DNA from 3 places in the Modestobacter sp. KNN46-3 genome. Region 1 is predicted to be linked to each of the others. Evidence: riboswitches for the same ligand, from Rfam matches in the RefSeq annotation. Region 1 holds a riboswitch; each other region holds the start of a gene.
The links. Region 1 has a riboswitch for thiamine pyrophosphate ahead of thiM (hydroxyethylthiazole kinase). Riboswitches for the same ligand answer to the same signal wherever they lie in the genome.

Region 1 (9,428 bases):
GCGGCGGCGTCGTCGGCCAGGACGTCGGCGTCCACGTGCACCACCACCTCCCGGCGCGGCGGGTCGCCCGCCCGTCGCCCGGTGTCGGCGGCGACCTCGGCCAGCTGGGCCAGCGCCCGGCAGCGACGCGCGCTCATCCGTTCCCGCGGGAACGTCTCAGGGTCCGCCGGGCAGTCGGCGGCGGCAGCGGCCCGGGTCGTGGCGGCGCGTTCCCGGCGGGCGTCGCGCTCGGCCAGCGACTCGACCGACGCCAGCAGCGCCGCGCCGGCCTCGCCGTCCATCCGGACCTGCAGCACGAGCATCCCGTCGGCGTCCCAGTGCCACTGGAAGGACCGCTTCTCCGCGACCAGCTCCTCGTCGACGGCGTCCGACCGGCGCCAGGCGCGCACCACCCGCTCCACCTGGGACGCCGTGGCGTGCCGCGCCAGCTCGACCAGCTCGACCTCGGTGCCGGCGTCTGCCACCCGGCTGATCGCCCGCACCTTGGAGTACGACAACCGCCCCGCGGCGAACGCCTCCGCCGTCACCGGCAGCGAGCCCAGCGCCCGGGCGACCCGCACGTGCTCCCGCGCGGCACCCGGGCTCATCCCGCACTGCCAGGCCAGCCAGTGCGCACAGCTCTGCACGCCGACCTCGCCCCAGCCCTCGCGGGCGTCGAACTCCGCGACCAGCCGCAGCCAGGCAGCGGTCGCCGCTGCCAGCCGCACCGCCCCCGACCGGATCTCCCGGGCCAGCTCCTCGACCGACCGCTGACCCGTCAGGTCGAGCTCCGTCACGTCGAACCCAGACACGTCCTGCACCGCCACGACTGCACCCATGCCGCGACGCTGGCACCCGGGTACGACAGAACCGCAGCTCAGCGACCCGTCGGTGGAAGGGCCGCCGGGAGCGGTGTTAGCGTCGGGAGCTGACACGGGGTGTCCCACCGGGGACTGAGAGCACACCCGTCGAACCTGCTCCAGTTGGTACTGGCGAAGGGATGTCACGGCGATGGACGCCATCGATCTGCGCGCCGCCGGCACGGCGCTGCGCGACTCCGCACCCCTGGTGCACTGCCTGACCAACACGGTCGTGCAGACGATCACCGCCAACGCGCTGCTGGCGATCGGCGCTGCACCGGCCATGGTCGACGACCCGGCCGAGGCCGGCGAGTTCGCCGCCGTCGCCTCCGCGGTGCTGGTCAACGTGGGCACGGTGCAGCAGCGCACCGCCGAGGCGATGCGGCTCGCCGCCCGCACCGCCGGCGAGGTGGGCACCCCGTGGGTGCTGGACCCGGTGGCCGTCGGCGGGCTCACCTTCCGCACCGAGCTCGCCGCCGACCTGGTCGAGCTGCGCCCGACCGTCGTCCGGGGCAACGCCTCGGAGGTGCTGGCCCTGGCCGGCGCCGGCAAGGGCGGCCGCGGCGTGGAGAGCACCGACTCCCCGGAGGCCGCGCTGGAGACGGCGCAGGAGCTGGCCCGCCGGACCGGCGGCGTCGTCGCGGTCAGCGGCCCGGTCGACGTCGTCACCGACGGGGAACGGGTCGTCCGGGTGGGCGGCGGGTCGCCGCTGCTCACCCGCACCACCGGCGCCGGCTGCGCGCTCGGCGGCATCGTCGCCGCCTACGCCGCCACCACCGGTGACCCGCTCACCGCCGTGGTCGCCGCCCACGCGCACGTGGCGCTGGCCGCCGAGGCCGCCGCCGGGCTCGCCGCCGGGCCGGGCACGTTCGCCGCGCTGTGGCTGGACGCGCTGGACGCGGTCGACGGCGACGCACTCGCCCGCGCCGACGTCCGCAGCGCATGAGGGCCGGCTTCGACCCGCGGCTCTACCTGGTCACCGACACGCTGCTCTGCGCGCCCCGGTCGGTGCCCGAGGTGGTCGCCGCCGCCGTCTCCGGTGGGGTGACCGCCGTCCAGGTGCGGGACAAGACCGCCGGCCGGCGCGACCTGCTGGCCCTCACCCGCGCGGTGCAGGAGGTGCTCCGGCCGACCCCGCACGTGCGGCTGGTCGTCAACGACGCCGTCGACGTCGCGCTGCTCACCGGGGCCGACGGCGTGCACGTGGGCCAGGACGACCTGCCGGCCACCGACGTCCGGACGCTGCTGGGCCCCGACGTCCTGATCGGCGTCTCCGTCGGCAGCGCGGCCGAGCTGGACGACGTGCTCGCCCTCCCGGCCGGCACCGCCGACCTGGTCGGCCTCAGCCCGGTCTGGTCGACCCCCACCAAGCCGGACGCCGGTGCCGCCCTGGAGCTCGACGGCACCCGAGCACTGGCCGCCCGCGCCCGCGCCGGGGGCCTGCTGTCGGTGGCCATCGGAGGCATCTCCGCCGCCACGGCCGCCGCGGTGGCCGGAACCGGGGTCGACGGCATCTGCGTGGTCTCCGACATCTGCGCCGCCGCCGACCCGGCGGCGGCCGCCCGCACACTGCGCGCCGCGATGGCCGGGGAGCTGGTGGCCCGATGAGCGCAGCAGTGGCCCTGACCGTGGCCGGCAGCGATCCCAGCGGCGGCGCCGGCATCCAGGCCGACCTGAAGACCTTCAGCGCGCTCGGCGTCTACGGCACCGCGGTGCTCACCGCACTCACCGCGCAGAACACCCGCGGGGTGACCGGGGTGCACCCGGTGCCGGCCGACTTCGTCGGCGCGCAGCTGGCCACCCTGCTGGACGACGTGACCGTGCATGCCACCAAGCTCGGCATGCTGGGCACCGCCGACGTCGTGCGGACGGTCGCCGCCGCGCTGGCCGACCGCCCGGGCGGTCCCGTGGTCTGCGATCCGGTGATGGTGGCGACCAGCGGTGACCGGCTGATCTCGGTGGAGGCAGTGGACGCCGTCCGCACCGACCTGCTGCCGGTCACGGACCTGCTCACCCCGAACGTGCCCGAGGCCGCGGCCCTGCTGGACGTGGCACCCGCGACGACGGTCGAGGAGCTGGCCCCGCAGGCCCGCGCGCTGCTGGAGCTCGGGCCGGCGGCGGTGCTGCTCAAGGGCGGGCACCTGGGCGGGGACGAGAGCGTCGACGTGCTGGCGACGGCGGCCGGGGTGCTGGAGACCCGGCGGCCGCGGGTGGCGACGACGTCAACCCACGGCACCGGCTGCACGCTGTCCTCAGCGCTCGCGGCGCTGGCCGCCCGCGCACGGCTCGCGGGGGACGACCTGGACTGGGCGCCGCTGGTCGACGGGGCTCGGGACTACCTGCAGGCCGCGCTCGAGGCCGGGGAGTCCCTCGGCGTCGGCTCCGGGCACGGGCCGGTGCACCACTTCGCCGGCCGCTGGTGAGCCGAACCCGCTGACTCAGCTGTCGCCGAGGACCTCGCGCAGCACCCGGGCGGCCAGCTCGTCGCCGCCGGCGGCGGCGATGGAGAAGTGCTCGACGGCGGAGTCGACGTCGCCGGTCTCCAGCAGCAGCACTGCCAGGTTGTGGTGGGCGTGCAGGTCACCGCCCTCGACCCCGGCCCGGTAGGCGGCCTCGGCGGCGACGGCGTCGTCCAGCTCGTCGCGGTACAGGTTGCCCAACGGGAGCCAGGTCGCGACCTCACCACGGGCCGCGCCCCGCTCCAGGACAGCCCGGGCCTCCTCGACCCGTCCGGTGCTGCGCAGCAGGTCGGCCAGGCCGGTACGGGCGTGCTGGTGGTGGTCGGCGCCCGCCCGCAGCTCCGGCTCCAGAGCCCGGTCGTGGCTCTCCTGCCAGCGCCAGCAGGCCAGGGTGGCGCGGGCCACCGGGTTGCCGGCGTCCGCAGCGACCTGCGCCCAGTGCCAGGCCGCCAGTTGCCGCCCGGACGACCGCAGCAGGTACGCCAGCTCCAGCGCCGCCGGGTGCGCGCCGCGCTCGGCAGCCACCCGGAACGTCCGCTCGGCCTCGGCCGACCGGTCCTGGCCCTGCAGCGCCACGCTCAGCGCAGCCCAGCCTCCCGGCTCCCCCCGGTCCACCGCGGTGCGGGCGGCGGTCTCCGCCTCCGACCAGCACCCCAGCCGCAGCAGCGCCCGCGCCAGGTCCAGCCAGGCGTCGTCCTGTCCGGCGTCGGCCGCCCGGCGGTACGCCACGGCGGCCTCCGCCCAGCGTCCGAGGACGCCCAGGCAGCCGGCCAGGTGGCGGAGGGCGACCGGGTCGCCGTGTGCTGCCGCCGTCCCGAGGAGCTCGACCGCCTGCTCGTGGTCGCCCAGGTCGGCGAGCGCGCAGCCCCGGTCGACGAGGGCGTCGACGTCGGGGCCGTTCTCGGGGTCCAGGGGCACGTCGGCAGTCTGTCGTGATCATCGGGTCCGGCGCATGCCCCGAAGGGGCGGGTCCACCCGTTCAGGGGGTCCAGTCCGGTGGGTCGGCCGGCTGGAGGTCCGGGTCGTCGGCGGCCAGCGTGCGCACCGGACCGGGCGTCGTGCGCGGGCCCTCGAACCGGACGGTCACCCGGTTGAGCCCGCTGCCCCACACCCAGCCGGAGCCGAGGTCGGGGTGGACGACGTCCTGCCCCGGGTACCAGGCGACGACGCTGGGGCCCGGCTCCGGGTCGGCCAGCAGCTCCGCGGGCTCGACCACCTCGACGGGCTCCACCACCTCGGTGGGCTCGGCGAACAGGTCGCCCTGCGCGTACGGCGACAGCCCCGAGACGCCGACGCCGAGCAGCCGCAGGCCACCGCTGCGGTCCACGGCGCCGAGCAGCCGGTGGGCGATCTCGGCGATCTGCCGCGGGTCGTCGACGGCGTGGGCCAGCGTCTGCGACCGGGTGAGGGTGCTGAAGTCGTAGCGGCGGACCTTCAGCGTCACGGTGCGCCCCGAGGTCCCCGAGCGCTGCAGCCGGCTGCCCACCCGGATCGCCAGCGCCTCGATCTCGGTGGCCAGCCGGGCCGGGTCGGTCAGGTCGCGGGCGAAGGTCTCCTCGGCGCTGACCGACTTGGCCTCCCGGTCGGTGACGACCGGCCGGTCGTCGTCCGCGCGGGCCAGCCGGTAGAGCCCGGCGCCGTGCGCCTGGCCGACCAGGCTGGTCAGGTCGACCAGCGACAGCCGGTGCAGGTCGCCGATCGTCTTCACCCCGATCTGGGCCAGCCGCTGGGCCGTCGCCGGCCCGACGCCACCCAGCGCGCGCACCGGCAGCGGGTGCAGGACGGCGAGCTCCTCCCCGGGCGGGACGACGGTCAGGCCGTCCGGCTTGTCCAGCTCCGAGCCGATCTTCGCCACCGCCTTGGAGGTGCCGATCCCGACCGACCCGGTGACGCCGCCGGTCGCGACGGCGATCCGGGCCTTGAGGTCGGCCGCCAGCGCGGTGACGCCGGGGACCGACAGGTCGTGGTCACCGGCGGCCAGGTCGACGTAGGCCTCGTCGATGGAGACCGGCTCGACCAGCGGGGAGAGCTCGCGCAGCAGCGCCATCACCACCTCCGACGTCCGCCGGTAGGCGGCGAAGCGGCCGCCGAGGAAGGCGGTGCCCGGCGGGCAGAGCCGGCGCGCCTCGGCGGTGGGCATGGCGCTGCGGGCGCCGAACGCCCGGGCCTCGTAGGAGGCGGTGGAGACGACGCCGCGGCCGCCCGTTCCCCCGACGACGACCGGGCGGCCGCGCAGCGAGGGCTTGTCCCGCTGCTCGACGGCGGCGAAGAACGCATCGAGGTCCAGGTGCAGGATGCTGGGCTCCCGACGCACGCCTCCATGATGCCGCGCCGTGCACGGGGGCCGGGGTCAGCCGCGCGCGACCACCCAGCTCACGCACTGCCCCTGGTTGCGGAACGACGGGTTGTTGAAGCCGGCCCAGCCGCCCTGCTTGCACTCGTCCTTGCCGGCCGGGGGTGCGGTGTCGGCGGTGCCGTCGCAGTCGCCGTCGATGAAGGTCTCACCGGTCGCCTGGTCCCAGACGGTGAGGCAGTCGTTGGCCGCGCCGAGCGCCTGGACGTCGTAGGGCGTCTCGTTCACCGCGAAGACGACGATGCCCCACTCGCTGGGCAGGCTCGGGTCGCCCGCGCTGTTGCCGGCGATCTCGAAGTCGGCCTGCTCGCCGAGCAGGTAGTCGCCCTTGGTGTTCCAGGTGACGTTGCCGGCGATCACCCCGGAGCCGCCGTCGACGTACCCGCCGGTGCGCAGGGTGTGCAGGGTGTTGCCGGTGACGGTGAGCCCGTCGACGTCGTTGTTGGTCCAGGCGCGGTTGGTGACCCAGCCGCTCATCGGCCCCTGCTGGACCGGGCCGTGGACCGTGTTGCCGGAGATCGTCACGTCGTCGGCGCCGTTGACCCCGATGAACTCCCCGCGGACCAGGTCGGCGCTGGTCAGCTCGAGACCGGAGATCGTCGCCCCGCTGCCGGCCGGGGTGACGGTGAAGGTGCGGGCGTTGGTGCCGGTCTGAGTGACCGTCACCCCGGCGTCGGCGGTGATCGTGACCGCCTTGCCGACCGTGGTGGCACCGGCGACCGTCAGGTCCTCGGTGACCCGGATCGTGTCGCCGGCGGACGCCGCCGACACGGCGGCCGCGAGGGTCGGGTGGTCGCAGCCGGCGGTGCAGACGGTGAGCTCCTCGGCCGCGGAGGCCACCGAGGGGGTCCCGAGGACGGCGGCGGCGGTGACGACCGCCCCGGCGAGAACGCGCTTGGACACGGGGACTCCAGTCATCGGGGGACCTGGACACCGTTTCGCCGGCAGCCGGGGTGGGAGGAAGCTACGGGGGACCGGTGCAACCGTCAACGACCGGCCCGCACCCGAACAGAGGAGTCCAGATCCGCATGGTCGAGCAGAGCAGCTGGAGCCGGATGTCCCAGGAGGACCCGGCGCACTCCACCGCCTACGTCGAGCGGTTCCGCCGGCTGGCCGCCCAGGGCACCGACCTGGCGGGGGAGGCGCGGCTGGTCGATGCGCTGCTGCCTCGCGGCGCCCGGGTGCTGGACGCCGGCTGCGGTCCCGGCCGGGTCGGCGCCGTCCTGTTCGACGCCGGGCACGAGGTGGTCGGGGTGGACGCCGACCCGGTGCTGATCGCCGCCGCCGAGGCCGACCACCCCGGGCCCCGCTGGCTCGTCGGTGACCTCGCCGAGCTCGACCTCCCCTCCCTGGGCATCACGGACCGGTTCGACGGGATCGTCTGCGCCGGCAACGTGATGGCCTTCCTCGCACCGAGCACCCGCGGCGAGGTGCTCCGCCGGCTGCGCACCCACCTGCGCCCGGACGGGCGGGCGGCGATCGGCTTCGGTGCCGGGCGCGGCTACGCCTTCGAGGAGTTCCTGGCCGACGCCGACGCCGCCGGGCTGACCCCCGACGTCCTGCTGTCCACCTGGGACCTGCGGCCCTACTCCCCGGACGCCGACTTCCTGGTCGCCGTCCTGCGTCCGGCATGACCCTGCTGCCGGACCCGGCGACCTTCTCCCGGCGCGACGCCCAGCGCGCGGCGGGCCGGACCCGGTTCGTCGCCACCGGCGCGCAGACCCGCGGGGACTTCGGGCTGTTCGAGGTGACCATGGCCCCGGGCGGCAGCGGCCCCGGGCCGCACCTGCACCGCACGTTCAGCGAGTCCTTCCACGTGCTGGAGGGGTCGCTGGCGGTGCTGGCGAACGGCGAGTGGACGACGGCGCACGCCGGCGACCTGGTCTACGTCCCCCGTTCCGGGGTGCACGGCTTCCGGTCGGTGGGCCCGGAGGTCGGAGCCCGCTTCCTCATCCTCTTCACCCCCGGCATCCCGCGGGAGGAGTACTTCACCGGGCTGCTGGAGCTGCACGCGAACGGGCGGACCCCGACCCCTGCGGAGATCGACGCGTTCGCGCTCCGGCACGACCAGCTCAACCTGCGGGACTGAACCCGATCGTGCCGCTGCTGACCGTCGGCCACGGGCCCGAGGACCAGGCCCGCCTGCTCGCCCGGCTCGCCGGCGCGGGGGTGGAGCAGCTCGTCGACGTCCGGCGGTTCCCGGGCAGCCGGGTCAACCCCGACGTCCGGCGCGAGGCGCTCAGCGAGTGGCTCCCGGCGGCGGGTGTCGCCTACCGTTGGGAGGAGCGGCTGGGCGGTCGGCGCCGGCTGCCCGCGGACGAGCCGGTCGCCGACGGCTGGTGGACGGTGGCCCAGTTCGCCGCGTACGCCGCGCACACCCGCACCGCCGAGTTCGCCGACGCCCTGGACGAGGTGCTGGCCGCCGCGGCCGACCGCACGGTGGCGGTGATGTGCAGCGAGAGCGTGTGGTGGCGCTGCCACCGACGGCTCATCGCGGACGTCGTCGTGCTGGGCCGGGAGCTGCCGGTGGACCACCTGATGCCCGACGGACGGCTGACCCTCCACCGCCCGGCCGAGGGCGCCGTGCGCGGAGCCGACGGGTCGGTGCGCTGGCCGGGGTGAGTCACTCGCAGGCGGTGCCGTCCCCGTCGCCGTCCATCCGGTCGGACCACCCCGGGTCGCCGCGGTGCAGGGGTGCCGCGCCGGCTGACCGGGCGGCGTCGCAGTTGGCGAAGGGCTCGACCGCGGTGGACGTTCCCGCGGGAACGTCCACCGGGACCGGCGCGGTCGACGTCGGGACCGGCTCGCCCGGGCAGGTGTCCAGCACCCGGGCGATGGCGTCGTGCTCGGCCTGTGTGACCCACAGCCCGTAGGTGGCCTTCACCGCGACCTGGCGGGCGACGTAGGCGCAGCGGTAGCCGCGGTGGGCCGGCAGCCAGGTGGCGGCGTCGCCGTCGCCCTTCTGCCGGTTCGCCGCGTAGTCGACGGCCAGCAGGTTGAGCGGGTTGTTGGCGAAGGCGGTGCGCCGGGTCTCGTCCCAGCCGAACGCGCCGGTCTGCCAGCCGTTGCTGAGCGCGACGACGTGGTCGATGTCGACGCTGCTGCCATCACCCTTCTCGAACGCGATGGTCTGTGCGGTGTACGGGTCGACCAGGGTGCCGCTGACCACCACGCAGTCCTGGGTGCCCGGCCGGAACTGCTCCTGCGTCAGGTCGCGGGCCAGTACGTCGTTGCGGGTGTCGCAGCCGTTGCGGTCGACGTCGGCCCAGGTGGCGCCGAACTCGTCACGGTCGTAACCGGTCTTCGCCGCGCGGCCCTTGACCGGGAGGGTGGCCAGCACGTCGGCGGCGGGCTGCCCGGCCGTGGGGGCGCCGGATGTCGACTGCTGGGCGGCCTCGGAGACGGCGTCCGCGGCCGGGGTCGCTGGGGTGTCGGCCGGCGCGCAGGCGGCGGTGCCGAAGACGGCGAGCGCGGCCAGCGCGGTGATGCGGTGTTTCACGTGGAGCCCCCGGGAGTCGGCCAGCCCCGACGGTAGGTTCCGTGCGGCCCGGATCGGCGGACCTGCCGGGCGCGCCGGGCGACGTGTCGCCCGGCGCTGGGGGATCAGCCCCGACCACCCCGACCGTTGCCGTTGCCGTTGCCGGTTGCGTCAGCGGTGCTGGCGACCTCGACGGCCTCGGCAGTGTCGGCCTCGGGGGCGGGCACGGGGGCAGGAGCGGGCTCGTTCTTGCTCGCCTTGTTGCGCGCTGCGGAGGAGACGGCCTCGCCGTGCTCCCG
Region 2 (9,428 bases), on a different contig from region 1:
CGTCCCGGGCACGACCGACACCGTCACCGGGGCGCACACCGGCTCGTCGCCGTAGCCGACCGACAGCTGCTCGGCGGCCAGCAGGGCCATCAGCCGGGCTCCGCACCACCGCGCCACGCGGCGTCGAAGAAGCCGATCTCCAGCTCCATGGCCCGGCGGTAGGCGCGCCGCACCGCGGGGGTGTCGGCCGCCGTGTCGTCCAGCAGCCCTTCCAGCGTCGCCGCCAGCTCCTCGAAGGCCGGGTCGGCGTAGGTGGTGACCCACTCGGTGTACGGGGTGGCGGGCCGGCCGGCCAGCGACTGCCCGAGGTGGGCGTACAGCCGCATGCACGGCGTCATCGCCGCACAGGTCAGCCCTGCCCCGCCCAGGGCCGCCGTGGCGAGCAGGAACTCGGTGTAGGCCAGCGTGGCCGGCAGCGGCTCGACCAGGGTCAGGTCGATGCCCCAGCGCGCCGCGTAGCCCTCGTGCAGCCGCAGCTCCTCGCGGACGCCGGCGAGCAGATCGGCGAAGACGTCCAGGGCCGCCCGGTCGGGGCTGTACGCGGCGCCGAGCGCGTAGGCGCGGGCGAAGGACTCGAGGAAGAACGCGTCCTGGGCGACATAGCCGGCGAACCGCTCGCTCGGCAGGGTCCCGTCGGCGATGCCCTGCACGAACGGGTGCGCCAGCGCGACGGCGGCGAGGTCGGCGTTCTCGGCCCGGAGCCCGGCGGCGAGGCTCATGCCGACTGCACCGACGCGTCCCCGACTGCCATGTCCCAGAAGGCCACCTCGGCGGCGACGACGTCGAGGAAGACCGCGTCCCTGCCCCCGCCGACCGCGTCGGCCGCCGCCTCGAGGCCGGCGACGTAACCGGCGAAGCCCGGCACGGTCCAGTGCTCGACGAACTCGCGGTAGGCCGGGGCCCCGGGCAGCGCGGTGGTCCAGGCGTCGAGGTACGTGCGCTCGATGGTCCACAGCGCCGTCAGCGCGACCGGCACCTCGGCGGCGTCCAGCCGCTGCAGCAGCTCGGCGTAGGCCGTGGTGGCGGGCAGCGCGGGGGCGGTGAGGACCAGGCCGCGGTCGGCCGCCTGCTCCTCGAACCAGGCCAGCTCCTCGACCAGCGCGACCAGGCCCCCGGCCAGCACCGCCTGCGCGGGCCGCGGTGCGCGGGCCAGCAGCCGGGCCTGGAAGCGCAGCAGGTCGGCGACGAAGCGCGCGTCCTGCACCAGCCAGGTGTCGAAGGCGCCGGCGGGCAGCGACCCGTCACGCACCGCGGTCAGGAACGGGTGCGCGGTGGCCCCGCGCCAGATCTCGGGATGGCGTTGCAGCAGCTCGGCGACCGGCACGGCGCGGACTCTACGAGGTGGCGTTGCACACGGTGGTTATGGTGGCCCCGTCATGGCGTCGAGCCATGTGCGGGAGCTCGGAGGACCGGGCTGAGAGGGCGGCTGACGCGCCGCCGACCGCTGGAACCTGACCGGGTAATGCCGGCGTAGGGAGCCCGTGTTGAGCACGTCCGGAACCGTCCACACCAGCGCGTCCCACGGGGACGCACCACTGACCCTGACCGAGCCGCCGGCCCGCACGCTGGGCTTCCGCGAGTCCGCGGGCCTGTGGGGCAACCTGGGCATCAGCCTGCTGCTGCCGGTGGCCGCCGTCTACGTCGTCCTGCCCGGGCAGCCGCTGTCGGTCACGCTCGGCGCGATCGTCGTCGGCGCGGTGATCGGCGCCTCGCTGCTGGGGCTGGCCGCCGCCGCCGGTGCCCGCGAGGGGGTGCCGGGGATGGTGCTGCTGCGCGGCCTCCTCGGCCGGCGGGCCTCCTACCTGCCGACCGCGCTGAACCTGGTGCAGTGCATCGGCTGGGCCACCTTCGAGATCGTGATCATCGCCGAGGCGGCGTCCCGGGTGCTGGACGCGCCACGCTGGCCGTTCGTGCTGGTCGCCGGCGTGCTGGCCACCGCGATGGCGCTGCGGCCATTGGGTGTGGTCCGGGTGCTGTCCCGGTACGCGGTGTGGGCGGCGCTGGCCGCGATCGCCTACCTGTTCGTCGAGGTGCTGTCCGAGCCGCGGGCGGCCCTGGACGGCGGCGGCGCCGCGTCGTTCTGGACGGCGACCGACATCGTGATCGCCCTGCCGATCTCCTGGTTCCCGCTCGCCGCCGACTACACCCGGCACGTGCGCAGCGGCCGGGTCGCCGGCACCAGCGCCGCCCTGGGCTACGGCCTGGCCACCGTCGCGATGTTCACCCTCGGTGTGCTGGCGCTGGCGGCCTACGGCAGCTCCGGGCTGGACGTCATCGACGCGCTGCTGGCCGTGCCGCTGGGGGCGTTGGCGGTGCTGGTGCTCATCACGGTGGAACTCGACGAGGCGTTCGCGAACGTCTACTCCACGGCCGTGTCGGCGCAGAACGTGGTGGCCCGGCTGGACCGCCGGCTGCTCGCGCTGGGCGTCGGTGCCACCGCCACCCTGCTCGCGCTGAGCTTCGACATCGTCGCCTACGAGCCGTTCCTCTTCCTGATCGGCGCGGTTTTCGTGCCGCTGATCGGCGTCTTCCTGGTCGCCTACGCGCTGAGCGCCCCCGGCCGGTGGGACACCTCGGACACCGCCCCGGCCCGGCTGGTGTACCTGCTGCCGTGGCTGGCCGGGTTCGTCGCCTACCAGCTGACCCTGCCGACCTTCTTCTCCGGCGTCGGCGCCGGCTGGACCACCTGGTGGACCGCGCGGCAGGCCGACCTGGGCATCGACCCGGCCAACGGCTGGTCGGCCTCGCTGATCAGCCTGGCCGTGGCGGCGTCCCTCACCGCGGTGATCGCGCTGCTCGGCGCCCGCCGCGGGCGGCAACGGGCATGACCTCCCCGCTGGGCCAGCTGCACGTGCTCACCGACGCCGACGGCGGACCGGCCGCGCTGGCCGCGATCGCCGCCGCGGTGGCCGCCGGTGCGCCGGTGGTGCAGGTGCGGGCGAAGGGCTGCAGCGACCGGGTGCTGCACGACTTCGCCCGGGCCGTGGTCGAGCTCTGCCGGTCCGCGGGCACGACGTGCCTGGTCAACGACCGGGTGGACGTCGCCCTCGCCGTCGGCGCCGACGGGACACACCTCGGCGCCGGCGACCTCCCGCTCGCCGCCGCCCGGCGGGTCGCCGGGCCGGGGCACCTCCTCGGCGGCACGGCGCGCGACCCGGAGCTGGCCCGGCAGCTGGTGGCCGAGGGGGCGGACTACCTGGGCGTCGGCCCGGCCTTCGCCACCACCACCAAGACGGGGCTCCCCGACCCGATCGGGGTCGCCGGGGTCGGCGCCGTGGCCGCCGCGGTGCCGGTGCCGGTGATCGCCATCGGCGGGGTCACCGCGGCGCGGGTCGGCGAGCTGCTGGCCGCTGGCGCGACCGGGGTCGCGGTGGTCGGTGCGGTCACCGCCGCCGCTGACCCGGGAGCCGCGACGGCGGAGCTGCTGCGGGCACTGGCGGACGCCCGGTGATCGACGTGGCGGTGGCCGGCGGTGGGCTGATCGGGCTGTCGGTGGCCTGGCGGGCGGCGCAGCGCGGCCTGTCGGTCGCCGTCGTCGACGACGCCCCCGGCGCCGGCGCCTCGGCGGCCGCCGCCGGGATGCTCGCGCCGGTCACCGAGGCCGCCTACGGGGAGGAGGCGCTCCTGCGGCTGTGCCTGGCCTCCCTGCAGCGCTACCCGGCGTTCGCCGCCGAGGTCGAGGCGGCCAGCGGGCTGCCGGTCGGGCTGCGCACCGTCGGCACCCTGGTGGTCGGCTTCGACGCCGACGACGTGCGGGCGCTGGACGCGCTGCACGGCTACCAGCAGGAGCTGGGGCTGGCCGTCGAGCGGCTGACCCCGCGGGACACCCGCCGCCGGGAGCCCGCGCTCACCCCCCGCCTGCGCGGTGGGCTGGCCGTCGAGGGCGACCACTCGGTCGACGGCCGGGCGCTGCACCGAGCGCTGACCGCAGCCGCCGAGGCCGCCGGGGTGCGTCTCGTGCCCGACCGGGTGGCCGGTGTGCAGGTCACCGGCGGGCGGGCCACCGGGCTGCAGCTGGCCGGCGGCGAGGAGCTGGCCGCCGGCACCGTCGTCCTGGCCCTGGGTGCGCACAGCAACACGCTCCCCGGGGTGCCGCCGCTGCCGATCCGGCCGGTCAAGGGGCAGATCCTGCGGATGGCCGGGGCGGCGGGGCTGCTCACCGGCACGGTGCGCGCGCTCGTCCGCAGCCGGCACGTCTACCTGGTGCCCTACGGCGAGGACGGGTTGATCGTGGGGGCCACCACCGAGGACCGTGGCTTCGACGCCACCGTCACCGCCGGCGGGGTGCACGACCTGCTGCACGACGCGATCGAGGTGGTGCCCGGGGTGACCGAGCTGGAACTGGTCGAGACCCTCGCCCGCTGGCGGCCGGGCACCGACGACAACGCCCCATTGCTGGGGTCCAGCACGCTGCCCGGGCTGGTGCTGGCCACCGGCCACCACCGCAACGGCGTCCTGCTCACCCCGGTGACCGGTGACGTCGTCGCCGAGCTGCTGGCCACCGGCGAGCTGCCCGAGCTCGCCGCACCGTTCACCGTCGAGAGGTTCCCCCACCGATGACCATCTCGTTGACCGTCAACGGCGACCCGGTCGAGCTGGCCGACGGCACGACCGTCGCCGCGCTCGTCGCCGACCGCACCAGCGGGCACGACCGGGTCGCGGTCGCCCGCAACGGCGACGTCGTCCCGCGCAGCAGCTGGACCACGACCGAGCTCTTCCCCGGCGACCGCCTCGAGGTGCTCGCCCCCACCGCAGGAGGCTGAAGTGAACGACGGTGAACTGACCGAGGAGCTGGTCCCCGCGCTGGAGCAGGAGGAGGCCACCGACCCCTTCAGCCTGGGCGGGGAGACGTTCACCTCCCGGCTGATCCTGGGCACCGGTGGCCTGCCCAGCCTGGAGGTGCTGGAGCGGGTGGTGCGCGCCTCGGGCACCCAGCTGGTGACCGTGGCGCTGCGCCGGGTGGAGGCGGCCGCGGGGAGCGCGATGCTCGAGGTGCTCAGCCGCTGCGGGGTGCGGCTGCTGCCCAACACGGCCGGCTGCCAGACCGCCCGGGAGGCGGTGCTGACCGCCCAGCTCTCCCGGGAGGCGTTCGAAACCGACTGGATCAAGCTGGAGGTCATCGGCGACGACCGCACGCTGCTGCCCGACGCCGTCGAGCTGATGGACGCCGCCGAGCAACTGGTCGCCGACGGCTTCACCGTGCTCGCCTACACCACCGACGACCCGATCCTCGGCCGGCGGCTGGCCGACGTCGGCTGCGCCGCCGTCATGCCGCTGGGCTCACCGATCGGCAGCGGTCTGGGCATCCGCAACCCCTACAACATCGCCCTGCTCCGGGAGGAGGTCAGCGTGCCGGTGGTGCTGGACGCCGGCATCGGCACCGCCTCGGACGCCGCGCTGGCGATGGAGCTGGGCTGCGACGCGGTGCTGCTGGCGTCGGCGGTGACCCGGGCCCGGGAGCCGGTGCAGATGGCGCTGGCCATGCGGCAGGCCGTCGAGGGCGGCCGGCTGGCCCGGGGCGCGGGCCGGATCCCGCGGCGCTGGCTCGCCGAGGCATCGACGTCGATGCAGGGGCTGCCGGAGCTGTGAGCCTGCCGCGGCTGCTCGTGCTCACCGACCGCACGCAGTGCCGGGGCAGCCTGACCGCCACCGTGGCCGCCGCCGTCGACGCCGGGGCCCGGGCGGTGGTGCTGCGGGAGAAGGACCTGCCCCTCGCCGAGCGGTCGCGGCTCGCCGGGCAACTGCAGGCCCTGCTGGACCCGGTGGGCGGCGTCCTGGTGTGGGCGGGGGCCGCCGGCAGTGCGGGGCGCACCGCCGTCCACCTGTCGGCGGCCGACCCGCTGCCGGCGCCGCGGCCCGGCTGGCTGGGCCGCTCCTGCCACTCCGCCGCCGAACTGACCCGGGCCCGGGCCGAGGGCGTGGACCACGCCTTCCTGTCCCCGGTCTTCCTGACCACCTCCAAGCCCGGCCACGGCCCGGCCCTCGGGCTCCCGGGCCTGGCCGAGCTGGTCCCGCACGGTCCGCCCGTCTTCGCACTGGGCGGCATCGGCCCGGACGACGTCCCCGGCTGCCTCGCCGCCGGCGCCTGGGGGGTCGCGGTGATGGGCGGGGTGATGCGCGACCCGGCCTCCGTGCGGGACCATCTGGCCGCACTGGCCGGCTGAGCGGGCGACGCGCCACTCGACTGGCGCGCCCCACCCCGGAACGGTGAGGTGTACGTCACGTCGAGTTCATGATTAGACCTGCCTCTGCCGAGACAAGACAGGGGTTCGCCGTGTGACTGTTCGCGGCCAGACAGCGAGGAGACCGGGTGACGGGCGAGGGCATCAGCCTTGCGTGGCCGTCGTCCCCTCCACCACCCGCCGAGGCCGGTTGGGAGTGGGCGCTGAGCAGCGTGGCGGAGCTCCCCAAGGTGCGTGCCCAGTTGCGCCGCGGGCTGGCCGAGGAGTCCGGTGGCGACCGTGCGGCCGCCGAACTCGACGAGGCCGTCGTCCTGGCGTTCGACGAGATGGCCTCCAACGCCCTCCGGCACGGGGGTGGTGGGGTGCTCGCCCGCGTCCAGCGGACGCCGCAGGCGTGGTTGATCGAGGTGCGCGACTCCGCAGCCCAGCGCCCTCCGCAGCCGGCGGTCGGGCGTGATCCCAGCCTGGGCGGGCTGGGCCTCTACCTGATCGCCGAGATGGCCGTCGCGCACGGCTGGCACCTCACCGGGGACCAGAAGAGCGTCTGGGCGTTGCTGCCCCGCCGCTGAGCCGGCTCAGTCCGTCAGCGGCAGGCTCGCCGGCACGGTCCCCGGCCCGCCCTCGGGCCACCGCTGCACGTCCCCCCCGTGCAGCCGGACGGCGACCAGCGCGACGTCGTCCTCGGACCCCTGTGGGCGCAACCGGGCGACGACCTGGTCCACCAGTTCCCCCAACGGCAGCTCCCCCAGCTCGGCGAACAAGCCGGCCAGCCGGTCGACCCCGTCGTCCAGCGGGAGGTCGCGTCCTTCGACGAGTCCATCGGTGTAGAGGAGCACCGTCGCGCCCGCGTCCAGCACCACGGCGTGTTCCCGGCGGATCGCGTCCGGGGCCACGCCGAGCATCAGGTCGGCCCGCTCGGTGGCCAGCACCTCCACCTTGCCGTCGGCGTGCCGCACCAGCAGCGGCGGGTGGCCGGCGTTGGACCAGCGCAACCGGGTCTCCCCACGCTCGAGCTCCGCGCCGGTCCACTCCAGGCGGGCCACGGCCGCGGTCGCCAGGGTGCGCAGCTGCAGGCCCTCGATGGCGCCATCCAGGTCGCGGAGCACCTCCATCGGGCCGGCTGCGCTGCGCCAGGCGATCCCGCGCAGCAGCCCGCGCAGCTGACCCATCGCCGCGGCCGCCTTCGTGTCATGACCGACGACGTCGCCGATCGCGAGGATCGTCGTCCCGTCCGGCTGCAGGAATGCGTCGTACCAGTCGCCGCCCACCTGGGCAGCCTGCACGGCCGGGAAGTACCGGACGGCGATCTCTGCGCGGTCCGGCTGTGGTGGGTCGGTGAGCAGGCTCCGCTGCAGGTCCTCGGCCATCCGGCGCTGCTGCTCGTGCAGCGCCGCGCTGTCCAGCGCCAGGGCCACCCGATCCGCGAGTTGCTGGACGACCACGACGTCCTCGCCGTCCATGGGGTCTCGGTCGGCCGAGCGGTAGATGCTCATGGCCCCCACCGTCCGGCCGTGCGCGGTCAACCCCAGGGCGACCGCCGTCGCCGGGGCCAGCGCATCGAATGCGTCGCGCACGGGGCCCGGCGGCAACGTACGGCCGACGGCCTCGGGGACATCAGGGACCTCGATCACCCTGCCGCTGGCCAGCGCGGCCACGAGGGGCGCGGTCGAGGTCAGGGCGGCCAGCCGCAGCTCGGCGTAGCGCGCCGCCATCGGGCGGAGGGCAGGGTCCCGGTGCCAGCTGGCGACGTCGTGCAGCCGGCCACCCTCCTCCATCAGGCTGACGATCACCCAGTCCCCCAGGGCGGGCACGACGCCGAGGGTCAGCTCCTGCATGGCCGCCCACGCCCCCCGGCCCTCGACCAGGGCGGCCGCCACGGCGTCGGAGACCCGGGCGACGAGGGCGAGCCCCTCGGCCCGCCGCCGCGCCGCCTGCTCGGTCCGGTACCGCTCGGTGACCTCGCTGAAGTAGACCGACAGGCCCTCCGGGGTCGGCCAGGCACGCACCTCATACCAGGCGTCCAGAGGTGGCGGGTACCAGGCGTCGAAGGCCACCGGCTCGCCCGACGTCATCGCCTGCCGGTAGTGGATCTCGAACTCACTGCCCACCGACGCGGGGAACAGCTCCCACACGTTGCCGCCGAGCAGCTGTTCGCGGGTGGCACCGAGCAGCTCCTCGGCGCCACCGTTGACGTAGCTGAAGGTCCAGTTCCGGTCCACGGAGAAGAAGGCCGCCGGCATGGACTCCAGGACCCGGGCCAGCCGGGTCTCCCCGTGTCGCTGCTCGGTGGTGTCGTAGGCCGCGCCCAGCAGCCGGACGGCGAGGTCCCGCTCGTCGGGCAGCGCCCGGCCTCGGGCCTGCACCCAGCGGGTCTCTCCGGAGGGCAGCTGCACCCGGTACTCGACCTCGAACTCGGCGCAGACGTCGATGGCTGTCTGCAGCGCCTCACGGACCCGCTCGGCGTCGTCCGGGTGCACCCGGGCGTCGAAGGCCTCCATCGTTCCCGTGAAGTCGTCCCGCTCGTAGCCGAAGAGCTCCAGCAGTCGATCGTCCCAGGACAGCTTGCCGGTGGTCAGGTCCCAATCGAAGCTGCCGATGCCGGCCGCGTCGATGGCCAGACCCCAGCGCAGCCGGCTGACCTCGAACTCGGTGGTGAGCGCGGCCAGCTCGAGCTCGGACGCCGCCTGTGGGGCGAGCTGCGAGAGCAGCGCGACGTCCCCCTCGCTCCAGGACCTCGGTCCTGGGCCGAAGACGGACAGCACCCCCACCACGTGCTGCCGCGCGGGATCGAACAGCGGGACCCCGAGGTAGGACCCGACGTGGCCTTCGCGCACGGCCGGCAGGTCGGCCACCCGGGGATCGGTAGGTGCATCGGTGACGACCAGCGGGGCCCGGGCGGCGACCGTGACCCCGCCCAGCGTGTTCGTCAGCGAGTCCTCGGACCCGATCGTCCGTCGCGGTGTCCCGGAGACTCCCGCGATCGTCTGCACGTCACCGACCACCGCCACCCCGGCCGATGGTGCACGCAACAGCGTGGCGGCCAGGTCGGTCAGGCGCTGCAAGCCCGGCGAGCCGACCGCGGTGGCGGCCACCCGCCGGGCAGCCGTGAGCCGATCAGGGTCCAGCGGCGACATCGCCCAGCACCCCCGCTCCTCGTCCTGCACCGAGGCCGACCCCCCATGCTGCCTGCCGGACCGATCATGCCTGGTGGCGCCGCCCCCGGTGGCGGGGCATGCCGAGCGCCAC
Region 3 (9,428 bases), on a different contig from region 1:
CGCCGAACCGCACGGCCTGGTCGCGGGCCCGCTGGGCGAGCTCGCTGCCCGACACCCCGAGCGGGAACCCGAGGTAGTTCTCGATCCGGCTGCTCTGGCCGGCCTGGCCGCCGGTGGCGGTGCGCTCGACGAGCAGGGTGCGCAGCCCCTCGCTGGCCGCGTACACGGCCGCGCCCAGCCCGGCCGGTCCGCCGCCCACCACCACGACGTCGTAGAACGGGCTGCCGGCGGTCGTGGCCAGCCCGACCTGCTGGGCGACCTGCTGGAGGGTGGGCCGGCGGAGCACGGTTCCCTCGGGGAAGAGCAGGGCCGGCAGCGTCGCGTCGTCCGCCAGGTCGGCGGCGGTGCGGATGCCGGCGGCGTCCTCGCCCTGGAGGTGCCGGTAGGGCACCTGGTTGCGGGCCAGGAACTCCTTGAGCTGCTGGGTCTCCGCCGACCACTGGTGGCCCAGCAGCGTGATGCCCTCGAACGGCGCCCGGGCGGTGCGCGACCAGGCCTCGAGCAGCTCGTCGAGCACCGGGTAGAGCAGCTTCTCCGGCGGGTCCCAGGGCTTGAGCAGGTAGTGGTCCAGGTCGACGTCGTTGATCGCCCGGATCGCCGCGTCGGTGTCGGCGTAGGCGGTGAGCAGCACCCGCTTGGCCGTCGGCGCCAGGTCCATCGCCTGCTCCAGGAACTCCACGCCGGTCATCCCGGGCATCCGGTGGTCGGCGAGGAGCAGAGCGGTGGCCTCGCCGCGCGCGGTCAGCTCACGCAGCACGGCGAGCGCGTCGCGGCCGCTCTCGGCGCGGACGATCCGGTAGCGGTCGCCGTAGTGGCGGCGCAGGTCGCGGGCGACGGCGCGGCTGACCGCGCGGTCGTCGTCGACGGTGAGCAGGACAGGTCGCGCGGGCACGGCACCTCCGGTCGGGGCCGTCGAGGTGGACCGCCCCGGTGGGCAGGCCCCCGATGGCATCTCCATCCAACCGGGTGCAGGTGAACGGCGGTAGTCCCGATCGGCCGCGGGCCAGCTCTGGCACGTCGGCCCGCGGCGCGGCAGGGTGACGTCATGACCGCGCCCGCGCACGAGCCCGGAACCCGTCGATGACCGCGCCGGTCGAGACGCTCGGCTGGTGGGAGGACGGTGAACGACTCCTCGGGACGGCGCTGGGCCGGCTGACCGACGAGGATCTCGACGCGCCGTCCCTGCTGACCGGCTGGTCGCGGCGGCACCTCCTGGCGCACCTGGCGGCCAACGCCGACGCGCTGGTGAACCTGCTGACCTGGGCGCGCACCGGGGTGGAGACGCCGATGTACGCCTCGATGGAGGCGCGGGACGCCCAGATCTACGAGGCGGCACAGCTGCCGGCCGCCGAGCTGCGCGCTGCCGTGGTGGCCGCGACCGGTCGGCTGGCCGCCGCGGTCCGCGGCCTGCCCGAGGAGGCGTGGGCAGCCCAGGTGCGGACCGCGCAGGGGCGCCAGGTGCCGGCCGCGGAGGTGCCCTGGATGCGCTGCCGGGAGGTGTGGGTGCACGCGGTCGACCTGGACGAGGGCGTCGGCTTCACCGACCTCCCGGACGACGTCCTGGCCGCGCTCGTCGACGACGTCTTCCGGATGTGGGACCGCCGCGACTCCGTGCCCGACGTCGCGCTGTTCGCCGGTGACCGGGAGTGGGGCACCGGCGCCCTGGCCGTCGCCGGTCCGCTGCCGGCGGTCGCGGCGTGGGTCACCGGCCGCAGCGCGGGGGAGGAGCTGGAGGCCGACGGTCCGCTGCCGACGCTGGCCCCCTGGCTCTGACCGGCCTGCCGACTCAGCCGGCGGGGCGGTCCCGCGGCATCGCCAGCGCAGCGAGCAGCGCCGCGCCCAGCACGGCGGCGCTGACCGCGAAGGCGACCTGGTAGGAGAAGGCGTCGGTGAGCCAGCCGGCGACCAGCGGCCCGGCCACCGCGCCCAGGTCGGCGACCATCTGGAAGACCGCCACCACCCGGCCGCCCCGGGCCGGGCTGACGTCACCGACCACCGCGGCCGGCACGCTGGCCAGCAGCGAGGCGCCCAGCCCGAAGGTGGCCATCGAGAGCAGGAACGCCGCGGTGGTCGGCGGCAGCACCAGGACGGCGATCGCCGCCGTGGACAGTGCCGAACCGAGCAGCAGCGAGGGACGGCGACCCCAGCTGTCCGCCAGCCGCCCGGCGCGCAGCAGCCCGACCGCCTGCGCCACCGACCCCGCGAGCAGGCCGGCGCCGGCCCAGGCCACCGTCTTGCCCAGCTCCTCGGTCACGTACAGCGGCACGAGGGAGTTGCGGACGCCGAACAGCACCCAGCCCACGCCCAGGTTGGCCACCAGCGCCGCGACGTAGGCCCGGGACCGCAGCGCCGCGCGCAGCCCGCCACCATCGGCGCCCGCGGGGGGCACGGCCACGGCCGAGGGGCCACCGCCGCGCACCTGGTCAGCCGCGGGGTCCGGGTCGGCCGCGGCTCCCGCGACCGGGGGCAGCGCGGCCGGGCGCAGCAGGACCAGCGCGACCACCCCCGCGACCAGCAGGAAGCCGCCGTAGACGAAGAACGGCAGCCGCGGGGAGACCTCGGCGAGGAACCCGCCGGCCGCCGGGCCGGCGATGCCGCCGAGGATGAAACCGCCCTGGTAGGTGGCCGCAGCCCGGCCGCGCTGGGCCGCCGGTGCCGTGCGCAGCAGCAGCGAGAGGGCGGCCACGGTGAACATCGCGCTGCCGATCCCGCCGGCCGCGCGCAGGGCGACGAAGAGCGGGAAGTTGCCGGCCAGGGCGGCCGCGGCGGTGGCGACCGCGACGATCGCCAGCCCGGCGGCGAGCACGGCGCGCTCGCCGATCCGCTCGACGAGGGAGCCCCCGGCGAAGGCGGAGACGAACCGGAAGAAGGCGAACGCGCTGACGGCGAACCCGACGGCGGTGGTGCCGACCCCGTAGTCGCGGACGAACAGCGGGATCGCCGGGGCGACGATGCCGAAGCCGAGGGCGACGACGAAGGCGACGATCGCCAGGACGCCGACCTCGCGGGGGAGGGGGGCGTCCTTGCTGCGATGTCGCACGAGCGCCGATCCTCACACGCGGCCCGGGACACCGCTGCGGGGCGTCAGGGGGTGAGCACGAGCCGCCCTGCGACGTCCCCCCTGCGCAGCCGGTCCAGCGCCTCGTTCACCTGGGTCAGCGGCAGCGTGCCCGCCACCGGCGGCGCCAGCTGCCCGGCCGCGGCCAGCGCCACCGCCTGCTCCAGCTCGGCCAGCGTGTTGCCCACGCTGGCGATGACCCGCTGCTCGGCGACCACCATCCCCAGCGGGCTCACCGTCAGTGCGTCGGCGCTGTACCCGACCAGCACCAGCCGCCCGCGGCGACCGAGCACCGCCGTCGCCAGCTCGAGGGTCGCCGTCACCCCGGCGAGCTCCACGACGACGTCGGCGCCCTGCCCGCCGGACAGCCGGGCCACGGTGCCGGCGAGTTCGGCGGGGGAGACCGCGGCCACCGCTCCGGCGGACCGGGCAGCCGACCGGCGGGCGTCGTCCCGGCTGACGGCCACGACCACGCCGCCGCGTCGTCGGGCCTCCTGCACCGCGGCCAGCCCGACCCCGCCCGCGCCGAGCACGACGACCACGTCACCGGGCTCGACCGCGGCCTCGGTGAGCGCGTGCACCGCGGTCGTGCCCGCGCAGCACAGCGGTGCGGCAGCCTCGAACGGCAGTTCGTCGGGCAGCCGGACCAGGCAGTGCGCCGGCACCACCAGCTGCTCGGCGAAGGCGCCGTCCGCGGCGAAGGCCAGCACCCCGCGCGGGGTGAGGCACAGGTTCTGCCGACCGCGCAGGCACCAGCGGCAGCTGCCGCAGAAGAGGTAGTAGTAGACGGCGACCCGGTCGCCCTCGGCCCAGCCGGTGACGGCCGACCCGACCGCGTCGACCGTGCCCGCGGCCTCGTGGCCCAGCGTCATCGGCGTCCGGGACGGCGCGTACAGGCCGTCGGTGAAGTGCAGTTCGGTGCCGCAGACCCCGGCCGCGCGCACCCGCACCCGCACCTCGTCGGGGGCGGGTTCGGGCACCGGGACGTCGTCCAGGGCCAGGGGTCGGCCAGGTGCGTGGAAACGGGCAGCGAGCATCGAGCAGCTCCCTCCGCCGGCATGAACCGGATCAGGTGTGGACGGTCGGCGGTGGTCGTCCGCCTTCTCAGCCCGCGCCCGGGCTCCCGTGTGCGCCGCTGAAGCTACCGCAGCGGGGCGACCGGCTCGACCCGGCGCAGGAACGACCGGATCGCCAGGTGGTGGGAGAGCTGCTCGCGGTGCGCCTCGCACGCCGTCCAGGTCTTCTCCCGGTCGGGGGTGTGCACCTTCGGGTTGTTCCACACCAGGACGACGGTCGCCGGCTCCCGGCAGCCCTTCGCCGAACAGATCACGCCGGCGTCCCCGGCCGGCCCTGCGTCCTCGGTCATGGGCCGAGTCTGAGCCGACGCACAGGAAACCGTCAGCAGGGGGTGCGAGGGTCGGTCCGGCCGCACCCCCTGACCCCGGGTGCGGCCACCAGCCCCCGCGGCCGGAAAGGAGGTCGCGGTGGGTGCACCCGGCCCGGGGGGCGGGTAGGGCGAGGTGCATGACCGACACCAAGCCCCTCGCCCTCGTCACCGGCGCCTCCAGCGGGATCGGGTTCGAGCTCGCCAAGCAGTTCGCCCAGCACGGCTTCGACCTGGTGATCGACGCCGAGGACCCGACGATCGACACGGCGGCCGCGAAGCTGCGCGCCGAGGGCGCCGAGGTGACCGCCGTCCAGGCCGACCTGCGCACCCCCGGCGGGATCGAACAGCTGTGGACCCGGGTGCAGGGCCTCGGCCGCCCGCTGGACGCCGCCGCGCTCAACGCCGGTGTCGGCCGTGGCGGTGCGTTCGTCGACACCGACTGGGCCGACGACCTGGAGGTCATGCAGCTCAACGTGGTCTCCACCGCCGCGCTGCTGAAGCTGGTCCTCGTGCAGATGACCGGTCGCAACGCGGGCCGGGTGCTGGTGACCTCCTCGATCGCGGCGACCATGCCCGGCGCGTACCAGCCGGTCTACAACGCCTCGAAGTCCTTCGTCCAGTCGCTGACCGAGGCCGTGCAGCAGGAGCTCAAGGACTCCGCCGTCACGATCACCGCGCTGATGCCCGGCCCCACGGACACCGAGTTCTTCGCCCGGGCCGACCTGGAGGACACCGCCATCGGCCAGGGCCCCAAGGACGACCCGGCGGAGGTCGCCGCGCAGGGCTTCGAGGCGCTGATGGCCGGGGAGGAGAAGGTGCTCGCCGCCTCGCTGAGGACCAAGGTGCAGGGCGCGGCCAACAAGGTGCTCCCCGACTCGCTCAAGAGCTCCGCGCACGAGGCGATGGCGAAGCCGCGCGACTGACCCGCTCCGACGACGCCCCTCCCGGTCCGCGGGCAGGGGCGTCGTCGGCGTCCCGGGCGACGCCGGCTTCCGGTGAGTGGTCGGCTCCGCTGCACCGAGCCGGGGCAGAGCTGGCAGAGTCGGGGCATGGACGACGTCGTCATCTGTTCCCCGGTCCGCACTCCCGTCGGTCGCTTCGGCGGGGTCTTCGCCGGTCTGTCCGCCAACGAGCTCGCCGCCACCGCGCTGCGGGGCCTGGTGGAGCGGACCGGGCTGGGGGAGGGCGAGGTCGACGACGTCATCCTCGGCAACTGCAGCCCCAGCGGTGAGAACCCGGCGATCGGCCGGATCGCCGCCCTGGACGCCGGCCTGGGCGTGCAGGTCCCCGGCCTGCAGATCGACCGGCGCTGCGGATCCGGCCTGCAGGCCGTCATCTACGCCGCGATGCAGGTGGCGGCCGGCGCCGGCAAGGTCGTCGTCGCCGGTGGGGTGGAGTCGATGAGCAACGTCGAGCACTACGCACTGGGGCTGCGCAGCGGGGCCAAGGGCGACGGCGTCATGCTGCACGACCGGCTGGCGCGGGCCCGGGAGACCGCCGGTGGCCTCCACCACCCCGTGCCCGGCGGCATGCTGGAGACCGCGGAGAACGTCCGTCGTGAGTACTCGGTCGACCGACTGGAGCAGGACGCCTGGGCGTTGCGCTCCCAGCAGGCCGCCGGCGCGGCCATCCGCGAGGGGCGGTTCGCCGACGAGATCATCGGCGTCGAGGTGCCCGGGACCCGCAAGACGCCGGCGCGCACGGTCACCGAGGACGAGCACCCCCGCCCGGACACGACGATGGAGGACCTGGCCGGCCTGCGCCCGGTCATGGGCCGGGTCGACCCGGAGGCGACGGTGACGGCCGGCAACGCCTCCGGCCAGAACGACGGCGCCGCCGTCTGCGTGGTGACCACCCGCGCCGAGGCCGACCGCCGTGGCTGGCAGCCCTTCGTGCGGCTGACCGGCTGGGCCGTGGCGGGCGTGCCGCCGGAGACCATGGGCATCGGCCCGGTCCCGGCGACGGCCAAGGTGCTGGAGCAGACCGGGCTGACCCTGGCCGACATGGACCTCATCGAGCTCAACGAGGCGTTCGCCAGCCAGGTGCTGGCCTGCCTGGGGGAGTGGGGCCTGGGCGCGGACGACCGCAACCGGGTCAACGTCAACGGGTCCGGCATCTCCCTGGGGCACCCGGTGGGGGCGACCGGCGCCCGGATCCTGGCCACGCTCGCCCACGAGATGCGCCGCCGCGAGGCGCGCTACGGCCTGGAGACGATGTGCATCGGCGGTGGGCAGGGGCTCGCCGCGGTGTTCGAGCGGGTCGTCTGACCCCAGCCGCAGGTCTCGATCGGGCAACGAGGCAGACCACCGGTTCGTTAGGTAAGGCTGCCCTCAGGTAGAACAACACCATGTTGCTCTCCCGGTCGCTCGCGCGACGCACGTTCACCAGCTCCGTGGCCCTCCCCGTCCTCGCGGTCGCCGTCCTGGCCGGCTGCTCGTCGGAGTCCGACGAGCAGCCGGCCGAGGCCGCCGCCGGCTCGGCAGCCGAGGCCGCCTTCCCGGTCACCATCGAGCACGCCTACGGGACGACGACGATCCCGGAGGAGCCCGAGCGGGTGGTCTCCCTCGGCTACACCGAGCAGGACGCGATCCTCGCCTTCGGTGTCGTCCCGGTCGCCGTCCGCTACGCATTCGGCCCCGAGGACGACGTCTTCTTCCCCTGGGCCGACGAGGCGGCCGGCGACGCCGACCCGGAGATCCTGCCGCGGGCGGAGGTCGACCCGGAGCAGATCGCGGCGCTCGACCCGGACCTGATCATGGCGGTCACCGCCGGCCTGACGGAGGACGAGTACGAGACGCTCAGCGCGATCGCGCCGACGGTCGTGCAGCCCGAGGAGCACATCGCCTTCGGCACCCCCTGGCAGGAGCAGACGCGGATCACCGGCGAGGCGCTCGGTCAGCCCGACCGCGCGGAGGACCTGATCGCCGACGTCGAGGAGCAGATCGCGGCGGCGCGGGCCGAGCACCCGGAGCTGGAGGGGAAGACGGTGACCCTCTCCGGCCCGGCGTACGGCGGGGAGTACCCCTTCCACACGTCCGACGACACCCGCACCCGGTTCTTCCTGGACCTGGGCATGGTCGTCGACCCGGCCCTGGACGCCGCGGCGCAGAGCGACTTCTACGGGACGGTCAGCCGCGAGGAGGCCCGGATGCTGGACGCCGACGTGCTGGTCTTCCAGTCCGGTTCCGAGGCCGAGCGGGCGGGGATCGAAGGGGACCCGGTGCTGTCCGGGCTCCCCACCGTGACCGAGGGCCGGTCGATCTTCATCGAGGGGGAGGACTACGCGGCGCTGCAGTTCGCCAGCGCCCTGAGCCTGCCCTACCTGCTGGACGGCTTCGTGCCGGAGCTGTCCGAGGTGGTCGGCTGAGTTGAGTGCACCTCGAGGCCGCCGTGGACACCTCCGCGGCGGCCCGGCGGCCGCGCAGGTGGTGCCGCAGTCGACCCGCGCCTGACGAGCACCGGGGTCACCAGTTCGGTGCGGCGCGACGGGAGGTCCTGGGCGCCGGACGTCAGCTGGCGGAGCAGCAGGTCGGCCGCGCCCACGGCGAGCAGGGCGGCGCAGTTGTCGACGGTGGTGACCGGCGGCGACCACCACTGGTAGAACGGTTCGTCCTCCGTGCAGATCACCGACAGCTGGTCGGGCACCCGCAGCTCGCTGTCGCCGATCACCGGCAGTGCCCCGAATGACGCCTCGTGGTTGGTCACCAGCAGGGCCGTCGGTGGCTCGGACAGGCCGAGCAGCTCGGCGGCGGCCCACCGGCCGAAGTCGGGTGTGAAGGGCCCCCGGCACACCAGGTCGTCCAGGACCGGGACACCGGCCGCCGCCATCGCGGCCCGGAAGCCGGCGTCGTGCAGTCGGCCGGAGGTCACCGACGGCGGGCCCTCGATCGCGGCGATCCGGGTGTGCCCCAGCTGGAGCAGGTGCTCGGCGGCCAGTCGGGCTGCGGTCTCGTAGGCGGACATCACCGACGGGGCCAGGGAGCCGGGCACCTCGCGGTTCATCGTCACGACCGCGTGGTCCGCCTGGACCAGGGCGTTGACCAGGTCGGTGTTCGCACCGGAGCCGGCGATCACCACGCCGTCGAAGTGGTGCTGGCGGACCGTCTGCAGGAACGAGGCCTCGCGCGCCGGGTCGCCCCCGGTGGTGCAGACCAGCAGCTGGTACTCGTGTTCGGCGGCCCAGCCCTGCAGGGTCTCCGCGATCGTGTGGGACGTCGCCGAGCGCAGGCTGTTGACGACCAGGCCGATCAGCCCGGTACGCCGGGTGCGCAGCGCGCTGGCCGTGCGGTTGGGCTCGTACTGCAGGGCCGCGGCGGCCGCCTCCACCCGGGCACGGGTGCTGGGCAGCACCGCCGGGTGTCCGGACAGGGCGCGGCTCGCGGTACTGGTGCTGACCCCCGCGGCTGCGGCCACGGAGCTCAACGTCGTAGGCACAGCGCGCTTTCTACCGAAGTGGAGAAAGGGGGGAACCGCTGCCCCGTGGGCAGACGGCGGGTGTAGGTGTGCTGTCCGGGCAGGGCACATCCGTCGATGTGTCTTTCGATGTACAGGGCGATGTGTCCCTGGCTGTTGCCCCTGTCCGGCCCTGGTCGGCGCACGCCAGGATGTCGGCACCGGCGGCAGTGCCGCAGCAGGAACACCGCGCGGCTCGCCGCCGGGCCGCCCGGTTGCTCACCCGGCCTGCGGGCTGTGTGATGGGCATCACGTCCAGTACGCCCGGATGGACCATCGCGTGACCGCCAGCGTGTCGAGACGAGGAGCCCTCGTGTGCCAGCTCCGCACCACCCCAGCACGGTCAGTCCACCTCAGCCCGAGGAGTGCGACGTGAGCGGCCCCGCGCGCTCGTCCGGGCAGGGCATCGCGCGATCCGTACCGGTGGCCGCGTCGACCACCGGCGGCGATCCCGATGCCGAGCCGGAGCGGATCGCCGAGTCGGCCACCGGGCTGGACATGATCTTGACCGACGCTGCGCTCGGGCCGCTG

Region 2: it holds a riboswitch for thiamine pyrophosphate, as region 1 does, so the genes downstream of both, G5C62_RS08030 (cytosine permease) here and thiM (hydroxyethylthiazole kinase) in region 1, are expected to answer to the same signal.
Region 3: it holds a riboswitch for thiamine pyrophosphate, as region 1 does, so the genes downstream of both, G5C62_RS05815 (alcohol dehydrogenase catalytic domain-containing protein) here and thiM (hydroxyethylthiazole kinase) in region 1, are expected to answer to the same signal.

Annotation. Positions count from the first base shown of each region.
Region 1 is NZ_JAAKGN010000063.1:10,346-19,773, reverse strand. Features, by position in the region: gene G5C62_RS14500 (HNH endonuclease signature motif containing protein) at 1-818, opposite strand, end outside; TPP riboswitch at 904-997, shown strand; gene thiM (hydroxyethylthiazole kinase) at 991-1,785, shown strand; gene thiE (thiamine phosphate synthase) at 1,782-2,447, shown strand; gene thiD (bifunctional hydroxymethylpyrimidine kinase/phosphomethylpyrimidine kinase) at 2,444-3,262, shown strand; gene G5C62_RS14480 (tetratricopeptide repeat protein) at 3,278-4,216, opposite strand; gene G5C62_RS14475 (DNA polymerase IV) at 4,278-5,612, opposite strand; gene G5C62_RS14470 (hypothetical protein) at 5,649-6,554, opposite strand; gene G5C62_RS14465 (bifunctional 2-polyprenyl-6-hydroxyphenol methylase/3-demethylubiquinol 3-O-methyltransferase UbiG) at 6,680-7,285, shown strand; gene G5C62_RS14460 (cupin domain-containing protein) at 7,282-7,740, shown strand; gene G5C62_RS14455 (DUF488 family protein) at 7,749-8,273, shown strand; gene G5C62_RS14450 (DUF1524 domain-containing protein) at 8,275-9,150, opposite strand; gene G5C62_RS14445 (hypothetical protein) at 9,255-9,428, opposite strand, start outside.
Region 2 is NZ_JAAKGN010000024.1:18,914-28,341, reverse strand. Features, by position in the region: gene G5C62_RS08045 (ABC transporter ATP-binding protein) at 1-90, opposite strand, end outside; gene G5C62_RS08040 (TenA family protein) at 90-719, opposite strand; gene G5C62_RS08035 (TenA family transcriptional regulator) at 716-1,324, opposite strand; TPP riboswitch at 1,384-1,494, shown strand; gene G5C62_RS08030 (cytosine permease) at 1,485-2,828, shown strand; gene thiE (thiamine phosphate synthase) at 2,825-3,451, shown strand; gene thiO (glycine oxidase ThiO) at 3,448-4,560, shown strand; gene thiS (sulfur carrier protein ThiS) at 4,557-4,763, shown strand; gene G5C62_RS08010 (thiazole synthase) at 4,804-5,589, shown strand; gene G5C62_RS08005 (thiamine phosphate synthase) at 5,586-6,164, shown strand; gene G5C62_RS08000 (ATP-binding protein) at 6,311-6,751, shown strand; gene G5C62_RS07995 (SpoIIE family protein phosphatase) at 6,758-9,316, opposite strand.
Region 3 is NZ_JAAKGN010000014.1:27,795-37,222, forward strand. Features, by position in the region: gene G5C62_RS05800 (FAD-dependent oxidoreductase) at 1-892, opposite strand, end outside; gene G5C62_RS05805 (maleylpyruvate isomerase family mycothiol-dependent enzyme) at 1,081-1,773, shown strand; gene G5C62_RS05810 (MFS transporter) at 1,787-3,040, opposite strand; gene G5C62_RS05815 (alcohol dehydrogenase catalytic domain-containing protein) at 3,085-4,095, opposite strand; TPP riboswitch at 4,086-4,195, opposite strand; gene G5C62_RS05820 (hypothetical protein) at 4,200-4,424, opposite strand; gene G5C62_RS05825 (SDR family oxidoreductase) at 4,583-5,368, shown strand; gene G5C62_RS05830 (acetyl-CoA C-acetyltransferase) at 5,495-6,712, shown strand; gene G5C62_RS05835 (iron-siderophore ABC transporter substrate-binding protein) at 6,793-7,812, shown strand; gene G5C62_RS05840 (LacI family DNA-binding transcriptional regulator) at 7,764-8,858, opposite strand; gene G5C62_RS05845 (alpha/beta hydrolase) at 9,270-9,428, shown strand, end outside.